4 regions of the Polymorphospora sp. NPDC050346 genome follow, and region 1 is predicted to be linked to each of the others. Evidence: riboswitches for the same ligand, from Rfam matches in the RefSeq annotation. Region 1 holds a riboswitch; each other region holds the start of a gene.
What was found. Region 1 has a riboswitch for cobalamin ahead of AB0I42_RS34420 (acyl-CoA thioesterase). Riboswitches for the same ligand answer to the same signal wherever they lie in the genome.

Region 1 (7,255 bases):
AACTCGATCGTAGTCCTGGAATGTCCGCCTCGGCCCAGCTGATACGCCGACACCGCCACCAAGCCACGAAAAGCCATGCCTTTGGGCATGGACACCAGCGACCACAGCCGGCGGATCGCTGCGGACCCCACCGTCGACTCGCGATACAGACGCACGGCACGCGCCCGCAACTCGGCGGCGGCGTCCAGTCGGTCGAAGTAGTTGTCGTGCTCGTAGAAGAAGTCCGCACGGCGTCGTGCGGTTCGCCGAGACCGGGCGGGAAGTCGGTGGGGTCGGCGAGTGCGGCAGCGCGGCCAACGGCGTCTGGTAGCGCTGGTCCAGTGCGACCAGGGCGCGTGCGGCGGCCAGGTAGTCACGCACGAGTTCGGTGACCTCCGCGGGGTCGACTGTCACGCCGCTGCCTCGTCGGCCAGCGCGGTGCGTACGTCGGCGCCGAGCCGTTCGGCGTCGGTGTCGGCGAAGTACTCCGGATCGACGTCGAGGACCTCTGCCAGACGCAGCCACAGGTCGATTTGGGGAGACGACGGTTGACTCTATGGGGACGTCGGCTGGTAACGTGCCCGTGCCTTTGACAGGTGACGGTGCCATCCGGCCGACGGCGCCGTTCTCCGGCTACCCGGACGTGTCCGCCTCCAACATCTCGTTGTATGTGGGAGGCGGACAGGGACTTCCCCCTGCCGGGGTTGGCGAGGGCTGGCGAAGGAGTCTTGGGCTTGCTGGTGGCGCAGGTGGCCGCGTGGTGGTGGGAGCGCCCAAGCTGGGGATCGGCGCGACCTGCGTGGCGGCCCATTCCGTCAACATGGGTCGGTCCACCAAGGTGATTCGGCAGTGTCGTGCAACCTCCCGCGCCGGCCGCGTCGGCGTCCCTGTCGTCACCAGCAACGCCACGTCCGCTCTGTGGACGTCACGAGCGGTGCCGGCAAAGCGCTGCACATCCGGGCTACCCAGTTTGCCCTTGTATCGCTTGCACTGCACGACTACCCGCCGCCCATCGGGCGTGTAGGCGATCACGTCGGCTCCCATGTCATTGGCGCCGCCGCACACGCTGACCTTGCGGAACCCGCTCACGCGCATCAGCCGTGCAACATACCGCTCGAACTGAGGACCGGTCATCGAGTCCGTGACGGCGATATTGCGTTCCCAGTCCGCCAATCGCCGCGCCCGCCGTACACGCGTCCACAGCCAGAAGCCCGCGCCAGCGACCACTACAAAAGCAAGAAGGGCGGCAGGGACCGGGTGCCGCTCGACGAACTCGATCACCAACCAGACCAGCACAAGCAGCAACATGCCGGTGAGCAACAGCATTTCACCTGAGTACTTGCGACGAGTACGGCGCTGACGTCGGGCCATGCCCACGACCTCCCCAAGCCTGAGCCAACACTGGCTGCCAGTGAGCAGCGAGTGATCACTGTAGATGCGGGGTACGACATTTCAATCGAAGCCGACCGCAGGGTCGTACGGGTCGATGATGAGCAAGGCGACGACCGCCCGACACGGCCACGATCGTCTACACGGCCGTCCGCGCCCCTACGGGCGGGTACGGCATGAACTGCGGCATCGCCGACGCCGACAACCTCACCTGGAAACTCGCCGCCGTCCACCACGGCTGGGCCGGCCCCGCCTGATCGACAGCTATGAGGCCGAACGCGGGCCCGTCGCCCTGGCCAGCGCCGATGAAAGTCACCGGCACCTGGTCGAGGCCGTCACCGCCCACCGCACCGGCGCCCCGCCCCCGGCTCGCCACGGCGAAGGCCTCGTCCTCGGCTACGCCTACAGCTCGAACGCCGTCCTGCCCGACGGCACCGCCGCGCCCGACCACGATGCGGTGGCCAAGTACGTCCCGACGGCCCGTCTCGGCCACCGACTTCCCGCACGTCTGGCAGCAAGACGGCGACCGGCGGGTCTCCACCCTCGACCTGCTCGGGCCGAGGCCGACCCTGCTCGCCACACCGGCCGGGGCGGCCTGGGCAGACAAGGCAGCGCGGTCGCCGCCGAACGACGGATGCCGCTGCGCACACCCGGTCGGTCCCGACGTGCTCGGCGGCCCGGGCAACTCGTCCACCAGCGTGTTCGACGTGACGGCATTCGGGGTCGTTTTCGTCCGGCCGGACGGACATGTCGGCTGGAGGAGCCGGCACACACCCGACATCGCCCCGGAGGTCGTCCTGAACCGGCTGCCGGTCCGCTGATCACGTACCTGTGATCGCGGTGACGGGATCAGACGGCCACCTGGTCCGGGCCGTGGCCGGCGAGGGCATCGCGTAGGGCGAGTCGGTGCCGTCGCCGGATCTCGGCCTGCCGGAACGCTTGGTGGTCGCCGGGCGTCTCGGGGAGCAGCGCCGGCACCGTTCGTGGTTTGCCGTCGTCGTCGACGGCGACCATGACGAGGTGTGACGTGGCGACGGTGGTGGCCGGGACGGCCCGGTCCCAGCGGTCCGCGGTGACCTTGACCGCGACCTCCATCGAGCTGCGCCCGGCCCAGGTGATCCTGGCCTGTACGTGCACGACGTCACCCACGCGTACGGCCTGCAGGAAGACGGTCTCGTCCATGGCGGCGGTGACCGCGGGGCCATCGGAGTGCCGGGCGGCGACGACCCCGGCGACGGAGTCGATGAGGTTGAGGATGCGTCCGCCGTGCACCGTACCCATCAGGTTGGTGTGGTGCTGGTCCATGATCTGCGACAGGGTCAGTTGCGACGCCGACGGCGGTCGCCCCGGTGGTGTCATCGCTGTCTCGTCCGTTCCAGAAAGGTGGCGCCACGGACGGGACGGCGAACGCCACCGCGGCCAGGGGCCGTGGCGGGACGCGCGTCCGGCCCACCCGCGAGGCCGTCGGCAGCGCACACGCCGACCGTGTGCGCAGCGCGGGCAGGTCTTCGGACTCGTGGGCACGACCGGGGGTACCGGTCTCCTACCGGCCGTCGCTTCCCGGACCGTTGCGGTCCAGTGCTCTGTTGACGGCGTTCGTTCCCACTCACCGCTGCGGGGCAGTCCCGGTCTCGCACCGGGTTCCCTCTTACGACGCCCGCCCTGGTGGGACGGGCATACCAGCGCCATCGGCCACCATAGCCGTGTGCGGGCCGGCGTGCCGTGGCGCCGGGCACACCGGAAAAGAGCGAGGCCGGGTGCCAGTACGTGTCGTAGACCCGACAGGTTCCGCCGGTTACCGGCTCTTCACAGACCAGGGTGTAGTCGTGGCCTGAAGCCGCCGGTCTCGAGCAGGGACCTGGCGATGTAGTCGGTGATGTTGCGGAATCCGAGCGCGGAGCCGCGGAGGTGTTCGAGCCGTCCGTTGATCGCCTCGGTCGGGCCGTTGGATGTGCCGGGCCGGTCGAAGTAGGCCAGCACGTCGTCGGCACGCTTCTTCAACGTCCGACCCAGCGTGATGACCTCGCTCCGCACGGCCGGGACGCCGGCGCTGACCGAGTCGATCAGCGCGGTCATCAACACGCGGCCACGAGCTCGTCGAGTCTGCAGAAGGTCGTTAGATCGGGGTGGGCGAACGCGTGCGAGCGGTCGCCGACGGTAGCGTCGAGCACGGTTCTCTTTCAGGATGAGCGTGTAGGAGCCTTTCCCTCTGGAAACCTCGACATCCATCTGGGACCGCCGCGCCAGCTACACCCTCATCTGGCGAAGAGCTGCTCTAGCCGCGACTACACCCCAGTCCCTGGGAGTAGGTCCATCTGTCGAGGGATCCGCGATCACGGCCGATGGCGGAAGCTGATGCGCATCAGCCGACTGTCAGCCCAGTCTTCGAGCCGAGTCGGCCGGATGGTGCCAGGGTCGTGGGGCTGGTTGAGATCCGCGACGATCTCCGCCAGCACGGCCTGACGTTCAGCTGGGTCGGTGACAGGCGCGGCCCGCGCAGGCAGATCCGCGCGGATCCCGTTCTTGAGGTGGAAGGTGAAGTTGGGATTGGCGAGAAGGTTCGCATGCCAGTCGGTCGCGGCACCGCCGGCGCCGCTACACAGGTAGGTGGTGCCCGCAGCTCGGTAGAAGAAGATCTCGATGCGGCGTGGCCGGCCGGTGCGGCGCCCCAGCGTCGTGATGTCGATGATCCGTTCGCTGGTGCCTGCGGCGGGGGTGATCTCGATGGCTCGCCGGATGTGATCGGGCAGGTGCGACAGAGACGCGTCACGTACGGAGTCGTTCCATCCGGTCGTGTCTGGACTGCTCATGCGGTCTCGGTCTGAAGGGCGGGCCCGAGGAGGAGTCCACCGTCGATGACGTACTCCGACCCCGTGATGAACGACGCGTCTGATGACGTGAGGAACAGGAGAAGCCGGGTGACGTCGGTCGGCTCTCCAAGTCGGGGGATGGCGAACGGCTCGGGTGAGTAGAAGTCGGCGATTGCCGCGGTGGCGCCGGCTGCTGGTTCTTGGATGAAGGGGGTCGCGATCACGCCGGGGTGGATGGTGTTCACGCGGATGTGGTCCCGGCCGAGCTCGAGCGCTGCCGTTCGGGTAAGGCCTCGCACGGCCCACTTGCTGGCGACGTACGGCGCGTAGTGCGCCGTGCCGCCCAGGCCCATCGTCGAGGCGATGTTGACGATGGCTCCCCCTGTTGCGCGTCGCAGAGCGGGGGCGGCGACCTTGATCCCGAGGAAGGTCCCTGTGAGGTTGATGTCGAGGATGCGCGACCACGTGGCCTGGTCCGTGTTCTCGATCGGCGCCGGCGGGTTCTGGACGCCCGCGTTGTTGACGAGCACGTTCAGGGCGCCGAAGGCACTCTCGGCGGCTAGCACAGCGGCGGACCACGAGCTCTCGTCGGTGACGTCGAGGCGGGTGAAGTGAGCGCGGGTCCCGAGTTCGTCGGCGAGAGCGGCGCCGCGTTCGGTGTCGATGTCGCCGATCACCACGTTCGCTCCCTCCGCGTGAAAGGCGCGTACGTGGCTCGATCCCTGGCCACCGGTCCCACCGGTCACGAGCACGGTCTGGTTGTCGAAGCGGTTCATCCGATGTTCCTTCGGTACGTGGGTGGCTGACCGGGATCATCGGCGATGAACGATCAGCCGATGGCGAGCCGAGCGACTCACCACTGCCCTGACACTAGATTGGTGGCAGTGGCGAGTCAAGCCACTCACCTCGTATGCTCGGTCCATGAGCAGGGTCGTACCGACGTACCACCAGCGCGTCGCCCAGGAAAAGCGCGCGCTGATCGTGACCGCCGCGACCGCACTGTTCCTCGAGTTGGGCTACGACCGGACATCGCTGGCGCGGATCGCAGAGCGCTCGGGTGTCTCGCGGGCCACCTTGTTCAAGCAATTTCCGAGCAAGGCTGCCCTGTTCGACGCCATCGTCACCGAGTCCTGGTCAACCGCTGACGAGGAGGATCCTCCGCCGGCAGGCAACGTCGTTGACGGGCTCAGCGCCATCGGTCGCCGTTACGCCGAGCTGTTGAGCCGGCCCCAGATGACCGACCTGTTCCGGATCGTCATCGCCGAGCTGCCGCGGTTCCCGGAGCTGGCCCATGCGCAGTTCTCGCACGGGAAGATGCCCTACTTCGAGTCCGTACGCAGCTACCTCCTGGCTGAGCACGAGGCGGGAACGGTGCGGGTCGAGGACGTGAACCTCGCAGCCACCCAGTTCCTGGGCATGATCTCCAACTACGTCTTCTGGCCAACACTCCTGGTGCCCGGCTGGGAGGTGAGCGCCGAACGCGTCGCTCAGGTAGTCGACGAGGCCGTCCGCACCATCGCCGCCCGGTACGCCGCGACTGAACCAGGGGCGTCCACCAACGACTGAGTCCCGCCGCCACCAAAGAAGCTGATGCCTAAGCAATCGAGGCCGTCGGCACCAAGGGCGTTCGCGGGGCATCCCGGGGCGGACACCGAAGAAGGGGGTGTCGATGTGTTGACCACCTCGATCAGCCTTTGTCAGCCAGCAGTTCCACGTCCGCCCATCGCGCGGTGATGATCACATCGTGCATGCGGACGGCGGTCAGGTCGTGGGTGGAGCCAGGCAGCCCGTCAGAGATCCACACCAGGTCGCCGCAGCGCGGATCGACCAGCCCTTGCAGGTTGACGCCGTGATGATGGTGCTTGCCGCAGTAGTACAGCCGGGTGGGATCTGATGCCAAGCGGGCCGGGTGTTGCCTGGCTGTACGCCAATTCGCGCTGTCCCCGATGGGCAGGTGAGTGGCGGCGTCGCAGTCGTAGGAGCCGACCCGGACAATCACGAGAGATCGAAGGGGGCGGGGAAGTGGCCTTCCCAGACCTGGCGGGATGCCTGTTCGGGGTAGGGCAGGGTCTTCGACTCGGTGTCCAGGACGCGGGTGAGGTGCCCGCCGGGCCGGTGAGCGGACCAGCCCGCGTCGCCGGTGGTGACGAAGCGGACCCATGCCTCCTGGAGTTCGCGGGAAAGCGCGACGGCCTCGGGAGTGGGCTCCCCGCCGATGAGCTGGGTGCCGACGGGGCTGTCCAGCGTGCCGAACGCCAGGGGCACGTCGAGGCTGTGGCAGGCGCCCAGGATGCCGCCGAGGGCCGGGGCAACCCAGCACAGTTCGAACAGGTATGAGGTGCCGCCGGCTGCGGCGTTCGCCTCGGCCAGCTTCTGTGACGGCATGCGGAAGAGGGCGTCGGAGTACACCGTCTCCACCAGCTCCTCCGGGCCTGCCTGCGGGAACGCGGCACGGTAGGCCCGCGCGCCGTCCGGCTGCGGGGCGTGCAGTTCCAGGGCTGCGTGGGCGTCCTCCTCGGCGAAGGTGCCGTACCGTCCGCTCATGACGCTGAAGTACCGGAATTCGTCCCGGGTGTGGCCGACCAGCAGTTCGGTCCCGCTCGCGCGCGCGCCGGTCAGCGCGGGCCAGGGCGTTTCCGGGAGGACCTCGCCGTCGACGACGGGGCACAGCGCGGTGCCGGTCTCCGTGAGGCGTCCCCAGCTCTCCCGGTGCGCGTGGAGGCCGGCGTTGAAGGAGGTGAGCTCGGCGGCCAGGTGCCATGGGTCGATGTCGCGCAGAGCCTCGGCGGTGGGGGCCGCCGCGCCGAGCCGGTCCGCGAACGCGGCGGTGACCTGCCGTGCCAGCGCGGGGGTGCTGTGCAGCCCCGGCACCGAATGGGCGATGGCCCGCCGGAACAGGCCGCGCGCGGACTTCATCGTCAGCAGGGCGGCGACCGAGCCCGCCCCGGCGGACACCCCGCCCACGGTGACCCGGCCGGGGTCGCCTCCGAAGGCGGCGATGTTGCGCTGCACCCACTCCAGCGCCGCGATCTGGTCGAGGAATCCGCGGTTGGGCGGCACGTCGTCGAGGAACGCGA
Region 2 (7,255 bases), on a different contig from region 1:
CGGGCAGCAGCAACGGCTCTGCATCGCCCGGTCCCTCGCCGTACGTCCCCGCGTGCTGCTGATGGACGAACCGTGCTCGGCACTCGACCCGACCTCGACCCGCCGCATCGAGGAGACGATCGCCGAACTCGCCGACGAGGTCACCATCGTCATCGTCACGCACAACATGCAACAGGCGGCCCGGGTGTCCCACCGGTGCGCGTTCTTCCTCGCCGCACACGGCACCCCCGGTGTCATCGTCGAACATGGACCGACCGAGCTGATGTTCGACCGGCCACAGGACCAGCGCACCGCCGACTATGTGAACGGCCGATTCGGGTGAGCCGGCCCCGCCTTCAGGCGGCACCCAGTGTTCTCCTTCCGCACGTCCGGCGGAGATGTTGGCCTGAATGCCGGGTCACTGCCCGTGTAGAGCCTCATTGCCGGTCGGACCAGCAGGGTCCGGCCGGCACCATCACCCTCACGAGAGGAAGTGATTCATGAGCAAGCGTGTCTTGGCTCGGGCGGTCGCGCTGTTGGGGGCAGCCGCGCTCGCCGGCGGCGTCCTCGTCGGTGTCGCCGGTCCCGCGCAGGCGGCTTCGCTCGGCGAAGTGCAGTTGTCGCAGACCAGCGGCAACGTCAACGACACCCCGATGTTCGCCACCGCCGGCAGCGCCGCCTGCCCGACCGGGTACGGCGAGAACGCCGGCCTGCGGGTCGGCCGGCCGGGTGGGCCGTACTCGAACCTGGGTCGTCCGTTGGGTGGTGGCGGGTTCGACGCCGCTCCGGTGTCGATCGAGGCCAACCGGTCGTTCACCACGGCGCTGGGCGGCACGGCTCCGGCGGCCGGTGAGTGGTGGGTCATCGTCGAGTGCTTCAGCCTCACCGAGGGCCGGCACCCCGACGAGTACCGCACCGCGATCGTCGTCACCGGCGACACCTGGCGCATCCCGGTCGCCGAGGCGACCTCGACCGCGCTGGCCGTCGTGCCGGCGAGCCCGGTCGAGCAGGGCACCGAGGTCACCCTCACCGCCACCGTCACCCCGAACACCGCCACCGGCACCGTCGAGTTCCGCCGGGGCGCCTCGGTGATCGGCTCGGCCCCGGTCTCGGCCGGCACCGCCACCCTCACCACGACCGCGCTCCCGGTCGGCACCCACTCGCTGACCGCGGCGTTCGTGCCGTCGGACGCGACCGTCTTCGGCGCGTCCACCTCCTCGTCCACCTCGTTCACCATCCAGCCCGGCGACGATGTGATCACCAAGCAGCAGGAGATCATCGCCGACGTGGCCCCGGGTGCGTTCACCCTCGACCTCGCCGGTGATACCGCCATCCTGGCCGGCGGCTCCGTCGGCGGCAACGCCACCGGCGCGCTCCAGGGCGCCACCGTCACCGACCTTCGGGGCAGCAACGCCGGTTGGGACCTGACCGGCCAGCTCGCCGACTTCGTCGGACCCGACGCGACCATCGCCGGCGGCAACCTGTCCTGGACGCCGTCGGCCAGCAAGACCAGCGGCTCCGGCGCGGTCACCGCGGGAACCGCGGCCGACCTCGGCGACACCCGCACGCTGTGCTCGTCGGCGGCCGGTGCCAGCGCGGGCGTCTTCGCCTGCGGCGCCGACCTCGACCTCGCCATCCCCGACAACGTGGCGCCGGGGGAGTACAAGGCGACCCTGACCCTGACCCTGGCCTGACCTTTCCGCAACCGGGGGATGCCGGGCCCGCCGGGCCCGGCATCCCCACCACCGTTGCCGGACCGACTCCACGGAGCCGCTGACATGACCCACTCCCGTGCCACCCGCCTGGTCGTCCGGCTGCTCGTCGGGTCGGCCGTCATCCTCGGCGCCACCGGTCCGGCCGCCGCCGCGCCCGCCCCGCCACCGGCGCTGCCCGGGTACGCCCCGGCCGAGGAGTTCCGGTGGAGCGTGCAGCCGTCGAGCCCGCGCGGACCGAACGGGCGCAACGAGTTCGCGTACGAGCTCAACCCCGAGGAGAAGATCACCGACTGGGTCGCGGTCAGCAACCTCACCGGAAAGCCGCTGACCGTCAACGTGTACGCGACCGACGCCTTCACCGCCCCGGACGGCGGATTCGCCCTGCTGACCGCCGACGAGCCGGCCACCGGCGTCGGAAGCTGGGTCACCCTGCCGAAGAAGTCGTACACGGTGCCGGCCGGCAAGCGGGCCGACGTCCCGTTCGAACTCGCGGTACCGGCCAACGCGAGCCCCGGCGACCACATCGGTGGCGTGATCGCCTCGGTCAACACCGAGGAACGGCAGGAGGACGGGCAGACCGTCAACGTCGAGCGACGCATCGCCGCCCGGATCTACCTGCGGGTCGCCGGCCCGGTCGAACCGGCCGCCCTGATCTCCGCCCTGGACGTCGACTATGCCAACCCGCCGCTGTCGCTCGGCGGCGACATGACGGTGACGTACCGGATCGCCAACGACGGCAACGTCCGCTTCTCCGGCAAGGCCCGGGTCCAGGTCACCGGACCGTTCGGGATACGCGTCGCCAACAGCGAGGTCATCGACATCCCCGAGCTGCTGCCCGACTCGGAACTGCGCCTGACGCAACGGTTCCCCGGCGTGTTCCCGGCCGGCCTGCTGACCACCACCGTCACCGTCAACCCGGAGGAGAGCGGCGCGCCGCTGCCCTCGCTGAGCCGCGACTCGGCGCTGTGGGCGGTGCCGTGGCCGCTGGCGGCCGGGCTGCTGCTGGCCGGGGCGCTGCTGCTCGGCTGGTGGCTGCGAAACCGGCGCTGGCACCGCATCGTCGCCGCCGGCGGCTTCGACGCCACGCCGGAGGCGGCGCCGACCGTCCGACCGGTGGCGTCATGACACCGGCCGGCCGCGCCCCGCGTCCGGCCAACCGGGCGGCCGTCCCACGGGTCGCGGTGGGGCTCCTGCTCACCGCCGGGATGACCGGTGCGGCCACGGCCACCGCCGCGCCGGCCGCGCCCGTGCCGCCGGCCGTGGTCTCGGCCGCCCTCGGGGCACCGCTGGCCGGCGGATTCCGGGCCGTGTCGGCGGCGCCCGACTCCGGGACCGCGCGCCGGACGGAGGTCACGGTGTCGATCGCACCGGCGCCGACCACGCCCGGACCCACCCCCACCGGCCCGGAACCGACCCCCACCGGGACCCCCGGCCCGGGGCCGACCGGCACCCCCGCGCCACCGACCCCGTCGGTGTCACCCGACCCCGGCGGCCGGCTCCCGCAGACCGGGCTCGCCATCGGCGGCATCCTGGTCCTCGGCGCGGCCCTGGTCGGCGCCGGCGCCGGGCTGCGTACGCTCAGCCGCCGCAGGTGAATCCGCCGGGGGCGTCCCGGACGCCGTGCCGTACGCCGAAGTCGCCGGCGCCCGGCCGGGCGGACCGGAGAGAGCCCGCCCGACCTGGTGCCGTCAGTTGCCGCGTACCTCGGCGGCGGCCGCGACCAGGTGCCGCAGCGACGCCTCGACCTCGGGGTAGCCGCGGGTCTTCAGGCCGCAGTCCGGGTTGACCCACACCCGCCGGGCCGGCACGGCCGCGACGGCGCGGCGCAGCGCCTCGACCACCTCGGCGTGGGACGGCACCCGTGGCGAGTGGATGTCCCACACCCCGGGGCCGACACCCCGGCGGTAGCCGACCGCGGCGAGGTCGTCGAGGACCTCCATCCGGGAACGGGACGCCTCGATGCTGGTCACGTCCGCGTCGAGGGCGTCGATCGCGGTGATCACCTCGCCGAACTCGGAGTAGCACAGGTGGGTGTGGATCTGGGTGTCGTCGGCGACGCCGCTGGTGGCCAGGCGGAAGGCCGCCACCGCCCAGTCCAGGTAGGTCTTCTGGTCGGCCCCGCGCAGGGGCAGGGTTTCCCGTAGCGCCGGCTCGTCGACCTGGATGACCCTGATCCCGGCCGCCTCCAGGTCGTGGCACTCGTCCCGCAGGGCGAGCGCGACCTGGTCGGCGGTGTCGGCCAGCGGCTGGTCGGTGCGGACGAACGACCAGGCGAGGATGGTGACCGGGCCGGTGAGCATGCCCTTGACCGGCCGGCTCGTCAGCGACTGGGCGTACGTCGACCAGGCGACGGTCATCGGCGCCTTACGGGTCACGTCGCCGTGGATGACCGGCGGTCGCACGCAGCGGGAGCCGTAGGACTGCACCCAGCCGTGCTCGGTGGCGGCGAACCCGTCGAGTTGCTCGCCGAAGTACTGCACCATGTCGTTGCGTTCCGGTTCGCCGTGCACGAGCACGTCCAGACCGAGCCGCTCCTGGAGCCGGATGACGTGCTCGATCTCGGCGCGCATCCGCCGGGTGTAGCCGGCCTCGTCGAGGGTGCCGGCCCGGTGGGCGGCGCGCGCCCTACGCAGCTCGACGGTCTGCGGGAACGACCCGATGGTGGTGGTGGGCAGTTCCGGCAGCCCCAGCCGCTCCTGCTGGCGGGCGGCGCGGTCGGCGTGGTCACCGCGCCGCCGGTCGGCGGGACCGAGCGCGGCGAGCCGGGCCCGTACGTCGTCGTGCCGCCACGCCGCCGGCGCCGGGCGCGGCGGTGCCGGCAGGTGCCCGGTGCCGTCGCGCACCGCGCGGCCGAGCAGGACGACCTCGTCCACCTTCTGCCGGGCGAACGCGAGCCGCTCGTACAGGTGCGGGTCGAGGCGGGTCTCGACGGACAGGTCGACCGGGACGTGCAGCAACGAGCAGGACGTGGCGACGGCGACGTGGTCGGCGAGCCCGGCGACCGCCGCCCCGGCGGTCGCCGCGGCACGCAGGTCGGTACGCCAGATGTTCCGTCCGTCGACCAGGCCGGCGACGATGGTCCTGCCGCGCAGTGGCCCCGCGGCGGCGAGCCGGTCGAGGTTGCCCCGCCCGGCGACCAGGTCCACGCCGATCGCCTCGACCGGCGTGTCCAGCAGGGCCGGCAGGGCCTCGCCCAGCTCGCCGAAGTAGGTGGCCACGAAGATCCGTGGCCGGTGTTCGATCCCACCGAGCCGGGTGTAGGCGCGGCGCAGCGCGTCGATCTCCGCCGGGGCGCGGTCGGCGACGTACGCGGGCTCGTCCAGCTGCACCCAGGCCACCCCGGCGTCGGCCAGGGCGGTGAGGATCCCGGCGTACGCCTCGACCAGGTCGTCGAGGCGGGCGAACGGATCGTCGCCCTTGGCCAGCAGCAGGAACGTGGCCGGCCCGACCAGCACCGGCCGGGTGGTGATGCCCAATTCGCGGGCCTCGCCGTACTCGCGCAGCGCCTTGGCCGGGTCGGCGACGAAGGCGGTGTCCGGGCCGATCTCCGGCACCAGGTAGTGGTAGTTGGTGTCGAACCACTTGGTCAGTTCCAGCGCCGGCTCGGCGTCGACGCCACGGGCCATGGCGAAGTAGGTGTCCAACTCGGACAGTCCGAGCCGGGCGAACCGGTCCGGAACCGCGCCGACGGCGACGGCGGTGTCGAGCATGTGGTCGTAGTAGGAGAAGGTGTTCGACGGGATCGCGTCGAGACGGGCGTCCCGCAGCGCCCGCCAGACCTCGGCGCGTAGCCCGGCGGCGGTGCGCTCCAGTTCGCCGGCGTCGACGGTGCCGGCCCAGTAGGCCTCGACGGCCCTCTTCAGCTCTCGGTCGGTGCCGATGCGCGGATAGCCGAGCACGGTGCTCTGGCCGAATGCGGTGCTCAACGGTGGGTCCTTCCCTCGAGGTGCCCGGCGGGGCACGGGAGGGGGAAGGCAGGGTACGGGTCGGTACCGGCTTCCGCCCTGGCCCTCCCGAGAGGCCGCCGGCGGCGCACACCGGCGGCGTGCGCGGCGCTGGCAGGTCTTCGGACTCGTGGGCGTGACCCGATGGTCGCCTACTGGCCGTCGCTTCCCAGACCTCGCGGTCCAGTGCTCTGTTGACGGCGTTCGTTCCCACTCACCGCTGCGGGGCAGTCCCGGTCTCGCACCGGGTTCCCTCTTACGACGCCCCACCCTCACGGGTCGGGCGAACCAGCACCGTCCGACATCGTACGGGCCTTCGGGCGGTGCCCGGGTGACGGTGTCCGACGTACGGGACGGCAGGGGTGCCACTTTGCGGTTTCCGCAAACTTCTTTGTCAACCCGTCCGGGGTGCGGCATGTTGGCGCCGGAGGTGGTCACCTCCGGCACTAACGAACCCGAGGGTGGTAACCATGGACGCGAAGTTCTGGGACGACAGGTACCTCAGCCGGGAACGGCTCTTCAGCGGCAACCCCAACGGCGTCCTCGTCGCCGAGGTGGCCGACCTGCCGCCGGGGCGGGCCCTCGACCTCGGATGCGGCGAGGGTGCCGACGCGCTCTGGCTGGCCCGGCGCGGCTGGCAGGTGACCGCCGTCGACATCTCGGACGTGGCCCTGCGCCGCGCCGCGACCGGGGACGACACCGGCCGGGTGACATGGACCCGGGTCGACCTGGCCACCGAGCCACCACCGGCCGGCCCGTTCGACCTGGTCTCGGCCCAGTACTTCCCGCTGCGCCGCGAACCGGGCCACGCCGTACTGCACAGCCTGCTGGCCACGGTCGCACCCGGCGGAACCCTGCTCGTCGTCAGTCACGATCTGGCCGATCTTCCGCCGCGGCACGACCTCGACGTCGACCCGGCCGACTTCTACCAACCCGGAGAGGTCGCCGGGCTGCTCGACGACGACTGGGCCGTCCTGGTCGACGAGATCCGGCCACGGACGGTTCCCGCGCCGCCGGGGACGCACCACCGCAACGACACCGTCCTGCGGGCGCGACGGGAGCCGTCGCGACCCTGACCGGCCGCCGGCCCGACGGGTGGCGCCGACCCGTCGGGCACGCGGGTGCGGGCCCGCGGCGGTCCGGGCTGTTGCATCCGGTACCCGGGTACAGGCTTACCGTCGGATGGCCGGCGCCGACCCGGCACCGGAACCGCCCGTACGAGGAGGCTGTGATGCCGTTCGTCGTCCCGGACACCTGTACCCTGCCCACCGCCGACCGGCCACCCCGGCTGGCCGAGTTCGACGCCCTGCTCACCACCGCCGTGCGCGCCGTCGAGTCGCTCACCCCGACCCACGCCCGACTCAGCCTGGCCGGCCCGCCCGACCTCGAAACGGCGGTACGGGATCTCACCGCGCGCGAAGCGAGCTGCTGCTCGTTCTTCACCTTCACCGTCAGCCCGGCCCACGACGACAGCCCGCTGACCCTCGACGTACGGGTGCCACCCGGCCACGCCGACGTACTGCGGTCCCTGGTCGGCCGGGCCGCCGCGGCCGCGCCCGGGCCGGCCCGGTGACCCCCGGGCTACGCAGCGGCGAGGTCGCCGAACAGGCCGGGGTG
Region 3 (7,255 bases), on a different contig from region 1:
TTGGCCTCGTCGTTGCCGAGGTAGCCCTCGCTGGTGCAGTCCGACCGCAGCACCAGCTCGCCGATGTCCGGCTCGGTGCCGACCGCTTCGGCGAAGGGTTCCAGGCGGGTGCCGACACCGCGTACGGGGATCATGCCGGCGTCGGCCTGTACCTCGTCGGTCATGTTGCCCAGCGCGAGACCGAACTCGGTGGAGCCGTAGATCTGCCGGATCCGGATGCCGAGCGCCTCGTCGGCCCGCCGGATGACGGCCGGGGGCAGGTAGGCGCCACCGCACAGCGGCCGGCGCAGCCGGGACAGGTCGACCTCGCCGTCCGCCGCCGCCACCAGGTCCTCGTAGTGTTTCGGCAGCGCGCTCATCACCGTGATCCCGTACGCGGCGAGCTGGCGCAGCAGTACGTCCGCCGGGGCGGCCGGGTCGGCCAGCACCAGGCGGGCCCCGGACAGCAGCGCGGCGAAGACGTGCAGGTCGGTGGCGTGCGCGACGTCGAGGGTGTGTCGGCAGAGGAACGCGTCGGTGTCGCGGATGTCGACGTCGGCGATCCAGCGACGGCGCTCCCGCACGAACTTGTCCTGCCGCCAGGCCATCAGCTTCGGGAAGCCGGTCGAGCCGGAGGTCCACAGGGTGCGGAAGATCCGGTGGTGCACCTCGGTGGCGAGCTCCGCGAGCGGGTCGGCGGCGCCCAGCTCGTCGAGGCCCACGGTGGGCGGCCCGGGCGGCAGCTCGCGGTGACCGTCGGTCACCACCAGGACCGGCTCGGTACGGTCCAGCGCGGTGCGCAGGTCGGCGGCGTCGAAGTTGCCCATCAGCGGTACGTAGCGGGCGCCGAGCCGGGCCACGGCGATGATCAGTGCGACGTATCCGATGCTGTTGCGCATGGCGAAGGCGACGCTGTCGTCGGCGCGTACGCCCCGGGCGGCCAGGCCGCCGCCCAGGCGGTCGACCAGCGCGACCAGTTCGGTGTAGCTGACCGCGTCTCCTCCCGTGGTCTCGACGGCGGGTGCGTCGGGGCGGGCGGCGGCGACCGCGCGTACGGCACCGTAGAGCGTGTCCGGCTCTTCGGCGGTCATGCCGTCCACCCGGCGTACGTGGCGAACCGCCAGTCCTTGGCCAGGCAGTCGACCTGCGCGTAGCCGGCCTGCCGCAGCCAGTCGAGTTGGGTGTCGACGTCGATGCAGATGTCGTGCTTCATCCGCTCGCGGCCGGCGGCCCACTCGTCGGCCGGCGTCTCGGAGTCGTGCACGTGCTTCTCGTGCTGGCGGTCGTAGAGCGCCTCGATCGCCGGGGTGGGCGCGAGCACCTGCTCGACGTTGACGAACAGGCCGCCCGGGCGCAGTACGTCGCGGATGCGGGCGAACAGGTCGCGCTTGCCCTCGTGCGGCAGGTGGTGGATCGCCAGGCCGGAGACGACGGCGTCGAACGGGCCGACCGGCAGCGGGTCGGTGAGGTCGGCGACCAGCGTGCGGACGTGCTCGACGGTCTCGAAGCGCTGCACGGCCTTGGCCAGCATCGGCTGCGACCGGTCGACGAGCAGCAGTTCGGCGTCGGGCAGCCGCTCCAGCAGCGCCGCGCTGAGCAGGCCGGTGCCGGCGCCCAGGTCGAGGATGCGGGGCCGGCGGGGCACCGACATGGCGACCACGCTGACCGCGCTGCCGTAGAGGAGGTCGAACGACGGGATCAGTTGCCGCCGCAACGCGTCGAAGGTCGCCGGATTCCAGAGTTCGGTGGTCACAGGTCTCCCCCCATCAGCCTTACGGCAATGGATCGGTCAGGGCTGGGCGGTGGCCGAGCTACGCCCCAATGGGCGGCCGGATTCGCGCCAGACATTGACCGTGGTGCAGTGGTTTCACCCGGTCTCCCCTGCTTGCCGAGATCCAGAAAGAATGCACCCGGCAGCAATGCCACCTGGCCACGTCGCCGAGCATCACTATAGACGATGATCATTCAGTTAGAAACGGGTAGATCATCCGACGAACCCGGCGGATACGGGCCCTTCGAATTCACGTCCGTCGCACCGTTGCCACATTGCGGAGAGTGACTGTCGGGAGGGTGACATCCGGGGTGGCACATGCCACCCACCAGCGGATTGACACCGGGCGGGCGATTCGGAAAGACTTACCGTCCACAACAGAAGATGCGTGCACCGTGGGGAAAGTCCGGTCGAAGTCCGGCGCTGGCCCGCAACGGTAGGCCGTCGAGCACTGCAATGTGCCCGGCGGTGAGCCCGAATGCCCACCTGCGCGCAAACCCGCTCCTCACCCGTCGTGGCCCACGGGACGGAGTCCGGATAAATCCCCACCGCGCATCGTGAGCGCAGGGACCTCCGGCCTCGTTACCTTCGGGCCGGAAAGGCGTGCCCACACATGGTCCGCTCGCTATCCCGGCACAAACTCCCCGCCCTGCTGTGCGGCGTACTCGCCGCCGCCCTGACCGTCGCGACACCGGCCGCCGCGGCCGCCGCCCCGCCGACCCTGAGCCGCTCCGACGCCGCCGCCGGCTGGCTGGCCCGGCAGATGGTCGACGGCGAGCGCTTCGAGACCGAGTTCGGCGGCGTCAGCTATCCCGACCAGGGCCTCACCATCGACGCCGTCTTCGCGTTCGCCGCCGCCAAGGTCGCCGACGAGAACGGTGCCAAGGCGCTCACCTGGCTCGCCCGGCCGGAGATCCTCACCGGCTACGTCGGCGACGGCAGCACCGAGGCATACGCCGGCGCCACCGCCAAGCTCACCCTCGCCGCCCAGGTCCGGGGTGCCGACCCGACCGCGTTCGGCGGCGTCGACCTGGTCGCCCGACTGCGCGGCCTGGAAGACCCGTCCGGCCGGTTCTCCGACCGGTCCGCGTGGGGCGACTACAGCAACGCCTTCAGCCAGTCCTTCGCCCTGCTCGCCCTCGACCGCACCCCGGCCGGCGCCCCCGCCACCGCCGCCGCGTTCCTGGCCGGCAGCCGCTGCGCCGACGGCGGCTACCCGCTGCTGTTCGCGCAGGCCACCTGCGTCAGCGACGTCGACGCGACGGCGCTGGCCGTGCAGGCCCTGCTGGCCGTCGACCGGTACGCCGACGCGACGGCCGGGCTCGCCTGGCTGACCGGCGTACAGGCCGCGAACGGCTCGTTCGGCAACGCGGCCGGCGAACCGAACGCCAACAGCACCGGCCTCGCCGCCCAGGCGCTGTGGGCCGGCGGGCGGCTGATCTCCGCCGCCAGGGCGAACATCTTCCTGCTCGGCCTCCAGGTCGGCTGCTCCGGCCAGGTGGCCGACCGTGGCGCGGTCGCGTACACCAGCGCCGGCTTCGACCCGGCCACCGCGCCCCGGGCCACCGCCCAGGCCGTCCCGGGGCTGGCCGCGGTCGGCTTCGCGAAGCTCTCCGCCACCGGCGCCCGCGGCGCCGCGCCCACCCTGGCGTGCCGGTGAGTACGGCGATCGCGCGGACCCGACGCTGGGCCGCGACCCTCGCCGCGCTCCTGGTGCTGACCGCCGGCCTCACCGTCGCCGAGCCGGCGCCCCGGGCCGCGCACGCCGCGGCCTGCACCGGGACGACCGGCGTCACGGTCGTCGTCGACTTCACCGCCTTCGGTGGGTCGATCGAGGTACGGTGCGCGCCCGGCGACCCGGCCACCGGGCTGGCCGCCCTCCAGGGCGCCGGCTTCGCCGTCACCGGTACGGCCCGGTGGGGGCTGGCGTTCGTCTGCCGCCTCGACGGGCTGCCGACCGCTGCCACCGAACCGTGCGTCAACACCCCGCCGGCCAGCGCGTACTGGTCGTACTGGCACGCCCCGGCCGGCGGCAGCTGGTCGTACAGCACGCTCGGCGCCAGCAGCTACAACCCGGCACCGGGCACTGTGGAGGGATGGTCGTTCGGGTCCGGCGCGGCCCCGGGCATCTCGCCCCCGTGACCCGCTGACGATCCGGGCCGGGCGGCTTCCCCCCGCCCGGCCCGGATGTGTCGGCCCGCTCCCGTACCCTCCCGCCAGGCATTTCGGGTTCCGGTGGAGGAGAACGGGTCATGAGCAGTCTCGGTGTGCACTTCGCGATCGACGAGGAGGCGGCGGCCCGGCTGCTGTCGGCCGACGACGACGCGGCGGTGATGGCGATCGTCACCGGGATCGAGGAGGCCTGGGACGAGGTCGACCACTGCGAGACCGACAAGGCCTGGGACGCGATCCACCGCTGCCTTACCGACGGCCTGCTCGGCTACGACAACGGCGACTATCCCCTCAACGCGGCGGTCCTCGGCGGTCTCCAGGTCCACGAGGACGACGACTACATCGTCGGCCTCCTCACCCCGGACCGGGTACGCGACGTCGCCGAAGCGCTCGTCCCGGTCGACCGCGACCGGCTGCTCGCCGGCTACCGGGCGATCGACGTCGAGGACTACGGCGTGAACCACGGCGCCGAGGACTTCGAATACACCTGGGCGAACTTCACCGATCTCGTGGCCTTCTTCCAGCGCGCCGCCCGCGACGGCAAGCACGTGATCTTCACCGTCGACCAGTGAGCGTCGGCGACCGCTGTCACTCCAGGTGGAACGTTGCCGACCCCCGTTCGGCGGCCGTGCCCACCGGCTCGATGAACAGCAGCCCGGTGCGGTGGCGGACGTACCGGCCGGGGAAGTTCCCCGATTCGAGCGAGATCCCGGCACCGTCGGCCAGTCCGGGCCGGCGGACGAAGCTCGCGTCGGCCCGGAACAGGGCCGAGCCGTCGTCGCGCTCCAGGTGGATCTCGTAGTTGCGGTGCCGCAGGTAGTGGCCGGGGAAGTTGGTCGACTCCAGGGACACCGACCCGGAGCCGGCCAGGCCGGTGACGATCCGGAACTGGGAGTCGGCCAGGTTCGTCACGTTCGGCTCGATCCGGCCCCGGTAGGCGAAGTGGCGGACGAAGTTGGCGGCGAGGTCGTGCGAACGCAGCCGTACCGGGGTCGCGCCGTCGGGGACCGGGATGCCGAAGTTGGGCGTGCCGTCGGCGTTCCAGTACAGCTTCTGGATACGGGTCCGCCGGTTCGGGTCGTTGAGCGGGTCGCCGGTGATGTCCCGGTAGTTGCGGTCGTGGTAGACGAGGATGTCGCTCTGCCCGTCGTCGGACGTGGTGAACGAGTTGTGGCCGGGACCGTACTGGCCGGTGGCGGCGTTGCTGGCGAAGACCGGGGTCGGGCTCTTCGTCCAGGACGCCGGATTGAGCAGGTCCGCCGTCGCGGCGGCGGTCAGCAGGCCGAGACAGTAGTTGGCGTCCGTCGCGCTGGCCGAGTAGGTCAGGAAGATCCGGCCATTGCGCTGGATCACCGCCGGTCCCTCGGCCACCCGGAAGCCCCGGGTCTCCCAGTCGTACGTCGGCACGGTCAGCCGGGTCACCGGGCCGGTGATCGTCCACGGGTCGGCGCCCATCCGCGCCAGGTAGAGGTTGGAGTTGGTGGCGATCCCCGGCTCCTGCTGCGCCCAGGTCAGGTAGCGCACCCCGCCGGCGACGAACGTCGAGGCGTCCAGGGCGAAGGTGTCCCACGGCGTGGTGATCCGGCCGCGTTCGGTCCACGAGCCGCCGAGCGGGTTCGCGGCGGAGTTCTCCAGCACGTACATCCGGATCCGCCAGATGTCGTCGGCCCGGCCGGCGGCGAAGTAGACGTACCACCGGCCGTTGATGAAGTGGATCTCCGGTGCCCAGATGTGGGCGCTCATCTCGCCGCTGGTGTGCCGGCGCCAGATCGTGGTCTCCGGGGCGGTGGAGAGTCCCTGCAGGGTGGTGGCGCGGCGCAGCACGATGCGGTCGTACTCGGGCACCGTGGCGGTCAGGTAGTAGTAGCCGTCGGTGTGCCTGACGATGTGCGGGTCGGCCCGCTGGGCGACCAGCGGGTTGGTGTGGTTGACCGCCGGGGCGGCGGGGGCCGGTGCCGCCGGCAGCAGGCTCGCCAGCACGGCGAGCACTGTCGCGGTGGCGACCCGGCGGACGAGGCCGGCGGGGCGCGGCGCGGCGGGGCTGGTCATCGGCGTCTCCTCGTACGGTCCGGTCGGCGGCGGATGCGGCCCGCCGGTCGCTGGTAGCCGCCAGCATTGTGAAGGCTAACATCGACGCTTATCAAGCGTTCGAGCTTATTTAGTTGCCGTTCCATCCCATGTCCAAGCAGGTAGATCCATCAGCAACCCTGCTCGACCAACGCCGACCGGCAGCTTGACAAGCCATATTGTTAACGCGACCATCATCGATGCATTCCGTCGACGGCAGGGAGCGGGCCGATGCCACCCATCCGTGAGAAGCAACCCCATCGCACGCGGCCGCGCTGGCGCGCGGGCCTCGCCGCCGGCCTCGTCCTCGTCGTGGCGGGCACCGCCGCGACCGTCGCCATGCCGGCGGCCTCTGCCGCCACGGTCGACACCAACGCCTACTACGTGCTCGTCAACCGGCACAGCGGCAAGGCGCTCGACGTCTACAACCTGGCCACCAACGACGGCGCCCCGATCAACCAGTACGCCCGCAACGACGGCGCGTGGCAGCAGTGGCGGTTCCTGGACGCCGGCAACGGCTTCTTCCGGGTGCAGTCCCGGCACAGCGGCAAGGTGCTCGAACTGCCCAACGCCAACGACGGTGTCCAACTGGTCCAGAACGCCGACAACGGCAGCACCCGGCAGCATTTCCGGCTGGCCGACTCCGCCGGCGGCCACGTACGGCTGATCAACCGGCACAGCGGCAAGGCCCTCGACGTGTGGGAGTGGTCGACGGCAGACGGCGCGATGGTCTCGCAGTACCAGGACCTGGACGGCAACAACCAGCAGTGGCGGATGGTCAACCTGGGACCGGTGGTCGGCACCCCGGGGACCTTCACCAACCCGATCAAGCGCAACGGCCCGGACCCGTGGCTGCAACACCACAACGGTTTCTACTACCTGGCCACGACCACCTGGAACTCCACGATCACGATGCGCCGGTCGAGCACACTCAGCGGCCTCTTCGGCGCCCCCGAGCAGGTCGTCTTCGATCTCTCCGGGCGCCCGAACGGCTGCTGCAACATGTGGGCCCCCGAGTTCCACCTGCTCGACGGACCCAACGGGCGCCGCTGGTACCTCTACTACGTCGCCGGTCAGAACGTCAGCGACTTCAACCCGACCCAGCGGCTGCACGTGCTGGAGAGCGCCGGCACCGACCCGATGGGTCCGTACACCTTCAAGGCCGACCTCGGCAGCGACTGGCAACTGGACGCCAGTGTCCTGAAGGTCAACGGCAACCTCTACCTGCTGGGCACCTACAACGGCGGCGGCAACGGCCAGAGCCTG
Region 4 (7,255 bases), on a different contig from region 1:
GTCGCTCTGGTCGGAGGAGGCGACCGCGGGCTTCTGGTACGACAGCAGCCGGCTGCCGCCCGGCGGGGGAGTGGTCGGCGGCGGCGTCGTGGGCGGCGGGGTGGTCGGCAACGGGGTGCCGGTGGTGCCGGTGCGGATCTGGAACTCCCACAGCGAGTAGCCGTACGGGGTGGCCCGGGTGGTGCCGTGCACCCGGACGAACCGCCCCGACCCGGTCACGGTGAGGTTCTGCACGCCGCCGGTGCCGTTCGTCGTGGTGTGGACGGTGGTCCAGCTGTTGCCGTCGGCGGAGGTCTGGATCGTGAAGGCGACGCCGTACGCCGCCTCCCAGTTCAGGGTCACGCCGCAGATCGCCTGGGTGCTGCCGAGGTCGACGCGCAGCCACTGCGGGTCGGTGGCGGCGCTGGACCAGCGGGTGCCGGTGTTGCCGTCGACGGCCGCGCTGGCCGGGTGGGCGCCGGACTCGACCGAGGAGGCGAGTGCCGGCCGGCCCTGGGCGGCGTTGGTGGTGCCGCAGCCGCCGGGTGCGCTGCCGCCGTACACCTGGAACTCGAACAGCGACACGCCCCAGACGGTGGCCCGCCTCGTGGTGTGCAGCCGTACGTAGCGGGCGGTGCCGGCCACGGTCAGGCTCTGGTTGCCGCCGGTGCCGCCGACGGTGGTGTGTGCCGTGGTCCACGAGGAGCCGTCGGTCGACAGTTGGATGGTGAAGTCGCTGGCGTACGCGGTCTCCCAGCGCAGCGCGACCCGGCTGACCGCGACCGGTGAGCCGAGGTCGACGCGTAGCCACTGCGGGTCGGCGGCGGCGCTGGACCAGCGGGTGCCGTTGTCGCCGTCGACGGCGGCGGAGGCCGGGAACGCGATCGACTCGGTCGACGACGCGGTGACCGGCCGGCCCTGCGAGAGCAGGATCTCCGCCGCGCTGGCGGTCACGGTGGTGGCCACGACGTATCCGCCGAGCAGGGCGACGAGGGTGGCGCCCAGGGCGCCGAGGCGTAGCCAGGTGGGGCGGGCGGGCCATCGGCCGGTCGGGGGCGGGGTGGGACGCATGGCAGCTCCTCTTCGACAGGGCGTGGTGTGTCGACCCGGTTACCAACCGATGACGACCGCATGAGAGAGCGCTCTCTTAATCGGACACTCTGAACCGTGTTTCGAGGTATGTCAATGCCTAGTCAACGCTCGGGGAGCGCTCCCCGGCAAGATCAACTATGCTGACGGCCGGTTCCCGGCGCCGGGCGGGGTGGTTTCAGGAGCCGTCGGGCAGCGCGGCCGCGTCGCGGGTGGCGTACGGGGAACGGTCGGCCGCCACCAGCAGCACCCCGATCGTCAGCCCGGTAGCCGACCCGACGGCCGCGTACAGCGAGTCGGTGTCGGCCGAGTTGACCGGGACACTGCCGGCGAGCGCGGTCAGCAGGGTCGCGATCGGCGTACCGAACATCAGCAGGAACAGCCAGAACATCGTCAGCACCGGATAGCCGATGGCCAGGAGGGCGATCGTCGCGCCCTGCGCGTCCCACGCGGGCCGGCCGGCGGGCCAGCGCGCGGACAGCAGCGAGAGCCCGGCCAGCAGCACCACCCCGAGCAGCAGCGACGGACCCAGCCGCTCGTACGGCTCGACCAGCCGGATCCAGGCCGCGCCGGCCGCGCCGAGCGCCAGCACGGCCCCGGCCGGCACCAGCCGGCGGAGCAGGTGGTTCGGGGCGGCCCGGTCGGCCGCCACGGTGCCGCCACCGGCCGGTGCCGCCAGGACACCGGCGGCGAGCGCCGAACCGACCGTCAGCACGAGCAGTGTCCCGCTGACCGTGAGCGCGGCCGGCGTGAGCGCCGGCTCGGTGTCGGTCGGGGATTCGATGAGCGCCGCCAGCGGCGTCAGGGCCACGCCGACCGCGGCGGCGACGACCAGCGCCCGGCGGTCGGGACGGCGGGACCGTCGCCCGGTCGCCGCGACCGTGCCCACGGCCAGGCAACCGAGCACCGCCAGCGCGGTGGCCGCCGGCCAGCCGGCCAGGTCGGACCGGTCCAGCGCCACGTCGGCGCCGATCCAGAGTAGGCCGGCGGTGACACCGGTCCGGGTGGCCCGCCGATCCCCGCGAGCGGCCAGGACCAGCCCGAGCACGACCGCGACGATGGCCATGAAGCGCAGGTCGCGCACCCAGTAGGTGTTGTTCTCCGCGTACGCGTCCGGGCCGCTCGGCTCGGTGAGCGGCTGCAACACCGCCAGCCCGACCGCCCAGCCGACCGCCGCCGCGGCGGCGGCCACGATGCCGGCCAGCGACACGGCGCCCGCCGGTGACACGGTGCCGGACCGGCGTGGAGTCTCGGTCGGGGGCGGGGGGTCGGACCCGCGTCGCCATCCTGCGCGCACGCGTGGACCGTACCGCACCGGGGTCGGTTCCGGGGCGCCCCCCGGCCCGGTCGTTTCGTGTCTCACGCGACACGCCGCGCCTAGATGTTGGGTGTGACTTTTGTAGGTCCCCTATATATGGTGTCCCCCGTAGCTGGTTCGGCCGCCCGTCCGGGGCGGTCGAGGCAAGAGGGAACCCGGTGCGAATCCGGGACTGCCCCGCAGCGGTGAGTGGGAACGACAGCCGTCAGAAGCACTGGGCGCCACCCGGCCACGAGCCGGGCCGCCTGGGAAGCGACGGCCGGTAGGCGAACGCGGAGACTCCGCGCCGGCCCACGAGTCCGAAGACCTGCCAGCACACCGCGCACGCCCGTGCGCGGTGGTCCGAGGCCGCGCGGGACGGCCGACGCCATCGTGATCCTCGCCGGCCCGGCGGGGCCGTCGGTGTCGTCCGCGCGCCGCCACCGGACCCCTGGACCGAAGTCGCGAGGAGAGTGTTGTGACGGTCACCGAGGTCGCCCCGGCACCGGCGGACGCCGGAGCGCCCGCTGCCAGGCGGACCCAGATGCAGGTTCGCAAACGTAACGGCTCGACCGAGCCGGTCGACGTCAACAAGATCGTCCGGGCCGTCGACCGGTGGGCCGACGACCTCGCCGACGTCGACCCGCTGCGGGTCGCGACCAGGACGATCAGCGGCCTGTACGACGGCGCCACCACCGCCGAACTCGACCGGCTGTCGATCCAGATCGCCGCCGAGATGATCGGCGAGGGACCGCAGTACTCGCGTCTCGCCGCCCGGCTGCTCGGCGCCTACATCGACAAGGAGGTACGCGGGCAGGGCATCGCCTCGTTCAGCCAGGCGATCCGACTCGGCCACGCCGAGGGGCTGATCGGCGACGAGACCGCCGAGTTCGTCCGGATCAACGCCCGCAAGCTCGACGACGCCATCGACCTCGACGGGCACCTGCGGTTCGAGTACTTCGGACTGCGTACCGTCTACGACCGCTACCTGCTGCGGCACCCGACCAGCCGGCTGGTCGTGGAGACCCCGCAGTACTGGCTGCTGCGGGTCGCCTGCGGACTGTCCACCAACCCGGCCGAGGCGATCGCCTTCTACCGGCTGATGTCGTCGCTGGCCTACCTGCCCAGCTCGCCGACGCTGTTCAACTCCGGCACCCGGCACACCCAGATGTCGTCGTGCTATCTCGTCGACTCGCCGCGCGACGAACTCGGCTCCATCTACGAGCGCTACGCCCAGGTCGCGCACCTGTCGAAGTTCGCCGGCGGGATCGGCATCTCGTGGTCCCGGGTCCGCTCGCGGGGAGCGCTGATCCGGGGCACCAACGGCAAGTCCAACGGCATCGTCCCGTTCCTGCGTACCCTGGACGCCTCGGTCGCCGCGGTCAACCAGGGCGGCCGGCGCAAGGGCGCCGCCTGCGTCTACCTCGAACCGTGGCACCCCGACATCGAGGAGTTCCTCGAGCTGCGCGACAACACCGGTGAGGACGCCCGCCGTACCCACAACCTGAACCTCGCCAACTGGATCCCCGACGAGTTCATGCGCCGGGTCGAGGCCGACGGCGTCTGGTCGCTCTTCGACCCCGACGAGGTACCGGAACTGCCCGACCTGTGGGGCGAGGAGTTCGACGCCGCCTACCGCGCCGCCGAGGCCGACGGCCGTTACGTGCGCCAGGTCAAGGCCCGCGACCTGTACGGCCGGATGATGCGCACCCTCGCCCAGACCGGCAACGGCTGGATGACCTTCAAGGACGCCGCCAACCGGCTGTGCAACCAGACCGCCGAACCCGGCAACGTGGTGCACCTGTCCAACCTGTGCACCGAGATCATCGAGGTCTCCAGCGACACCGAGACCGCCGTGTGCAACCTCGGCTCGGTCAACCTGGCCGCCCACGTCGCCGGCGACGACATCGACTGGCCGAAGCTGCGCGCCACCGTACGCACCGCGGTCACCTTCCTCGACCGGGTCATCGACATCAACTACTACCCGAGCCCGGAGGCGGCGGCGAGCAACCCCCGCTGGCGCCCGGTCGGCCTCGGCGTCATGGGCCTGCAGGACGTCTTCTTCGCACTCCGGCTGCCGTTCGACGCGCCCGCCGCCCGGGAACTGTCCACCCGGATCGCCGAGGAGATCTACCTGACCGCCCTGGAGACCTCCGCCGACCTCGCCGAGCGCGCCGGCCCGCACCCGGCGTACGGCCAGACCCGTGCCGCCCGCGGCGACCTCCAGCCCGACCTGTGGGGGGTCACCCCGACCCAGACCGACCGCTGGGCCGCGCTGCGCGAGCGCGTCTCCCGCTCCGGCCTGCGCAACTCGCTGCTCGTCGCGATCGCCCCGACGGCCACCATCGCCTCGATCGCCGGCTGCTACGAGTGCGTCGAGCCGCAGGTCTCCAACCTGTTCAAGCGCGAGACGCTGTCCGGCGAGTTCCTTCAGATCAACAACGCGCTCGTCGGTGAGCTGAAGGCCCGGGGGCTGTGGACCGAGCCGGTCCGGGCCGCGATCCGCCGCGCCGAGGGCTCCGTGCAGGGCATCGCCGAACTGCCCGGGGACGTCCGCGAACTCTTCCGCACCGCCTGGGAGTTGCCGCAGCGGGCGCTGATCGACCTCGCCGCCGAGCGGTCGCCGTACATCGACCAGAGTCAGTCGCTGAACCTGTTCATGAGCGCACCCAGCATCGGCAAGCTCAGCTCGATGTACCTCTACGCCTGGAAGTCCGGGCTGAAGACGACGTACTACCTGCGGTCGCGACCGGCGACCCGGATCCAGCAGGCGACCGTCGCGGTCACCCGCCCGGACGCCGCCACCCCGGCGCCGGCCGTGATCGTGCCGCCCGTCGACGAGGCGCTCGCCTGCTCCCTGGAGAACCCCGAGTCCTGCGAGGCCTGCCAGTGACCACCGAACCCCGTACCCCGATGCTGCTCGACCCGGGCATGGACCTGACCCTGCGACCGATGCGCTACCCGCACTTCTTCGACCGGTACCGCGACGCGATCAAGAACACCTGGACGGTCGAGGAGGTCGACCTGCACTCCGACCTCGCCGACCTGGCCAAGCTGTCGCCGGCCGAACGGCACCTGGTGAGCCGGCTCGTCGCGTTCTTCGCCACCGGCGACACGATCGTCGCCAACAACCTGGTGATCAACCTCTACCAGCACGTCAACTCCCCGGAGGGCCGGCTCTACCTGTCCCGGCAGCTCTTCGAGGAGGCGGTGCACGTCCAGTTCTACCTGAACCTGCTCGACACGTACGTGCCCGACGACGAGGAGCGGTTCGCCGCGTTCGCCGCCATCGAGAACATCCCGTCGATCCGGCGCAAGGCCGAGTTCTGCTTCCGCTGGATCGACTCGATCTTCGAGCTGCGTGAGCTGCGGACCCGGGAGGACCGGCGGGCGTTCCTGCTCAACCTGATCTGCTTCGCCGCCTGCATCGAGGGCCTGTTCTTCTACGGCGCCTTCGCGTACGTCTACTTCCTGCGCTCGCGCGGCCTGCTCAACGGCCTGGCCTCGGGCACCAACTGGGTGTTCCGCGACGAGTCGATGCACATGGCGTTCGCGTTCGACGTGGTCGAGACCGTACGCCGCGAGGAACCCGACCTGTTCGACGACGATCTCGCCGAACAGGTCCGGCAGATGCTCGCCGAGGCGGTCGAGTGCGAGGTGCAGTTCGCCGAGGATCTGCTCGACGGCGGGGTGTCCGGGCTGTCGCTGCCGGACATGCGCGAGTATCTCCAGCACGTCGCCGACCGGCGGCTGGCCCAACTCGACATCGCCCCGCTCTACGGCTCGTCGAACCCGTTCGCGTTCATGGAGTTGCAGGACGTGCAGGAGCTGTCGAACTTCTTCGAGCGGCGGGTGTCGGCGTATCAGGTCGGGGTGACCGGCGCCGTCACCTTCGACGACGACTTCTAGCCCGCCGTCGCCGGTCGCGCCCCCGGGTGCGGCCGGCGACGGCTAGCCGGAGGCGCGCAGGTGGCGGCCGTCGCGGCGGCGCTCCTGGACCAGGGTGACGAGGTCTTCCCGGGCCCGGGCGACCCGCGACCGGATCGTCCCGACCGGGCAGCCGCAGACCTCGGCCGCCTCGGCGTAGCTCAGCCCGGCGACCTGGGTGGCGACGAACGCCTCGCGCCGGTCGGCGGGCAGCGCGTCGAGCAGGTCACGCAGCACGATCTCGTCCTCGAACCGGTGCGGGGCGCCGCGGGCCAGGGTCGCCTCGGCGGCGTGCTCCCAGTTTTCCAGGGCGGCGACGCGTGGCCGTACGGTGACCGCCCGGACGTGGTCGACGGCGACCCGGCGGGCGATCGACAGCAGCCAGGTCTTCGCCGACGACCGGCCGGCGAATCGGGGCAGCGACCTCATGGCCCGCAGATAGGTCTCCTGCGCCAGGTCCTCGGCCTCGGAGGCGTCGGTGAGGTGGCCCAGGAAACGGATCACCTGTTGCTGGGTGGCCTGGATGAACGACGACGCGGCGGCCCGGTCACCGCGGCCGGCGGCCAGCGCCCATCGGGTGATCTCGTCGTCGCTGTCCGGCGTCTGCATGGGGAAAGGCTAGCCCCCTGATCCGCGCTCCGGACAGGTGTACCCCGGATGGAACTGGCGTGCGGTGCCGTCCGACTATGGGGTGATGGGGTGCGATGAGTGTCGCGAGGCGCTGTCAGCCGGCCTGGATGGCGAGGACGGTCCGGTCGAGCGGGGGGCAGCTGACGCACATTTGGACATTTGTCCGCAATGTCGGGAATGGTACGACAATGCGGCATTGGTGACACGGTTGACCCGTACCAGCACGGTGCCGGTCACGTTCCAGGTCGACGACGCGGTGCTGGCCGCCCTGCCGGCGCGCCGTACGGCGCGGGCCGCCCTCGGACACCTGCTGGCCCGGGCGGGCCGGCCGGC

Region 2: linked by a shared signal. The riboswitch ahead of metE (5-methyltetrahydropteroyltriglutamate--homocysteine S-methyltransferase) and the one ahead of AB0I42_RS34420 (acyl-CoA thioesterase) in region 1 are both predicted to bind cobalamin.
Region 3: linked by a shared signal. The riboswitch ahead of AB0I42_RS12105 (peptidase) and the one ahead of AB0I42_RS34420 (acyl-CoA thioesterase) in region 1 are both predicted to bind cobalamin.
Region 4: linked by a shared signal. The riboswitch ahead of AB0I42_RS23880 (ribonucleoside-diphosphate reductase subunit alpha) and the one ahead of AB0I42_RS34420 (acyl-CoA thioesterase) in region 1 are both predicted to bind cobalamin.

The regions. Positions count from the first base shown of each region.
Region 1 covers NZ_JBFAKM010000056.1:20,164-27,418, forward strand. Annotated here, with positions in the region: gene AB0I42_RS34400 (hypothetical protein) at 1-42, shown strand, start outside; gene AB0I42_RS34405 (restriction endonuclease) at 613-1,305, opposite strand; partial or broken gene AB0I42_RS34410 (FAD-dependent monooxygenase) at 1,527-1,648, shown strand; gene AB0I42_RS34415 (hypothetical protein) at 1,821-2,189, shown strand; gene AB0I42_RS34420 (acyl-CoA thioesterase) at 2,218-2,727, opposite strand; cobalamin riboswitch at 2,850-3,067, opposite strand; partial or broken gene AB0I42_RS34425 (transposase) at 3,175-3,459, opposite strand; gene AB0I42_RS34430 (nitroreductase/quinone reductase family protein) at 3,702-4,178, opposite strand; gene AB0I42_RS34435 (glucose 1-dehydrogenase) at 4,175-4,954, opposite strand; gene AB0I42_RS34440 (TetR/AcrR family transcriptional regulator) at 5,100-5,744, shown strand; partial or broken gene AB0I42_RS34445 (transposase family protein) at 5,866-6,054, opposite strand; gene AB0I42_RS34450 (carboxylesterase family protein) at 6,174-7,255, opposite strand, start outside.
Region 2 covers NZ_JBFAKM010000020.1:21,829-29,083, reverse strand. Annotated here, with positions in the region: gene AB0I42_RS20895 (phosphate ABC transporter ATP-binding protein) at 1-322, shown strand, start outside; gene AB0I42_RS20890 (Ig-like domain repeat protein) at 480-1,673, shown strand; gene AB0I42_RS20885 (DUF916 domain-containing protein) at 1,758-2,819, shown strand; gene AB0I42_RS20880 (hypothetical protein) at 2,816-3,289, shown strand; gene metE (5-methyltetrahydropteroyltriglutamate--homocysteine S-methyltransferase) at 3,383-5,620, opposite strand; cobalamin riboswitch at 5,734-5,946, opposite strand; gene AB0I42_RS20870 (class I SAM-dependent methyltransferase) at 6,109-6,714, shown strand; gene AB0I42_RS20865 (hypothetical protein) at 6,870-7,211, shown strand; gene AB0I42_RS20860 (MerR family transcriptional regulator) at 7,208-7,255, shown strand, end outside.
Region 3 covers NZ_JBFAKM010000009.1:106,363-113,617, forward strand. Annotated here, with positions in the region: gene AB0I42_RS12095 (AMP-binding protein) at 1-1,070, opposite strand, end outside; gene AB0I42_RS12100 (class I SAM-dependent methyltransferase) at 1,067-1,732, opposite strand; cobalamin riboswitch at 2,116-2,255, shown strand; gene AB0I42_RS12105 (peptidase) at 2,364-3,410, shown strand; gene AB0I42_RS12110 (hypothetical protein) at 3,461-3,892, shown strand; gene AB0I42_RS12115 (YfbM family protein) at 4,003-4,494, shown strand; gene AB0I42_RS12120 (family 43 glycosylhydrolase) at 4,511-5,971, opposite strand; gene AB0I42_RS12125 (family 43 glycosylhydrolase) at 6,329-7,255, shown strand, end outside.
Region 4 covers NZ_JBFAKM010000025.1:1,233-8,487, forward strand. Annotated here, with positions in the region: gene AB0I42_RS23870 (discoidin domain-containing protein) at 1-1,050, opposite strand, end outside; gene AB0I42_RS23875 (hypothetical protein) at 1,247-2,365, opposite strand; cobalamin riboswitch at 2,483-2,716, shown strand; gene AB0I42_RS23880 (ribonucleoside-diphosphate reductase subunit alpha) at 2,844-5,258, shown strand; gene AB0I42_RS23885 (ribonucleotide-diphosphate reductase subunit beta) at 5,279-6,274, shown strand; gene AB0I42_RS23890 (sigma-70 family RNA polymerase sigma factor) at 6,317-6,901, opposite strand; gene AB0I42_RS23895 (zf-HC2 domain-containing protein) at 6,987-7,255, shown strand, end outside.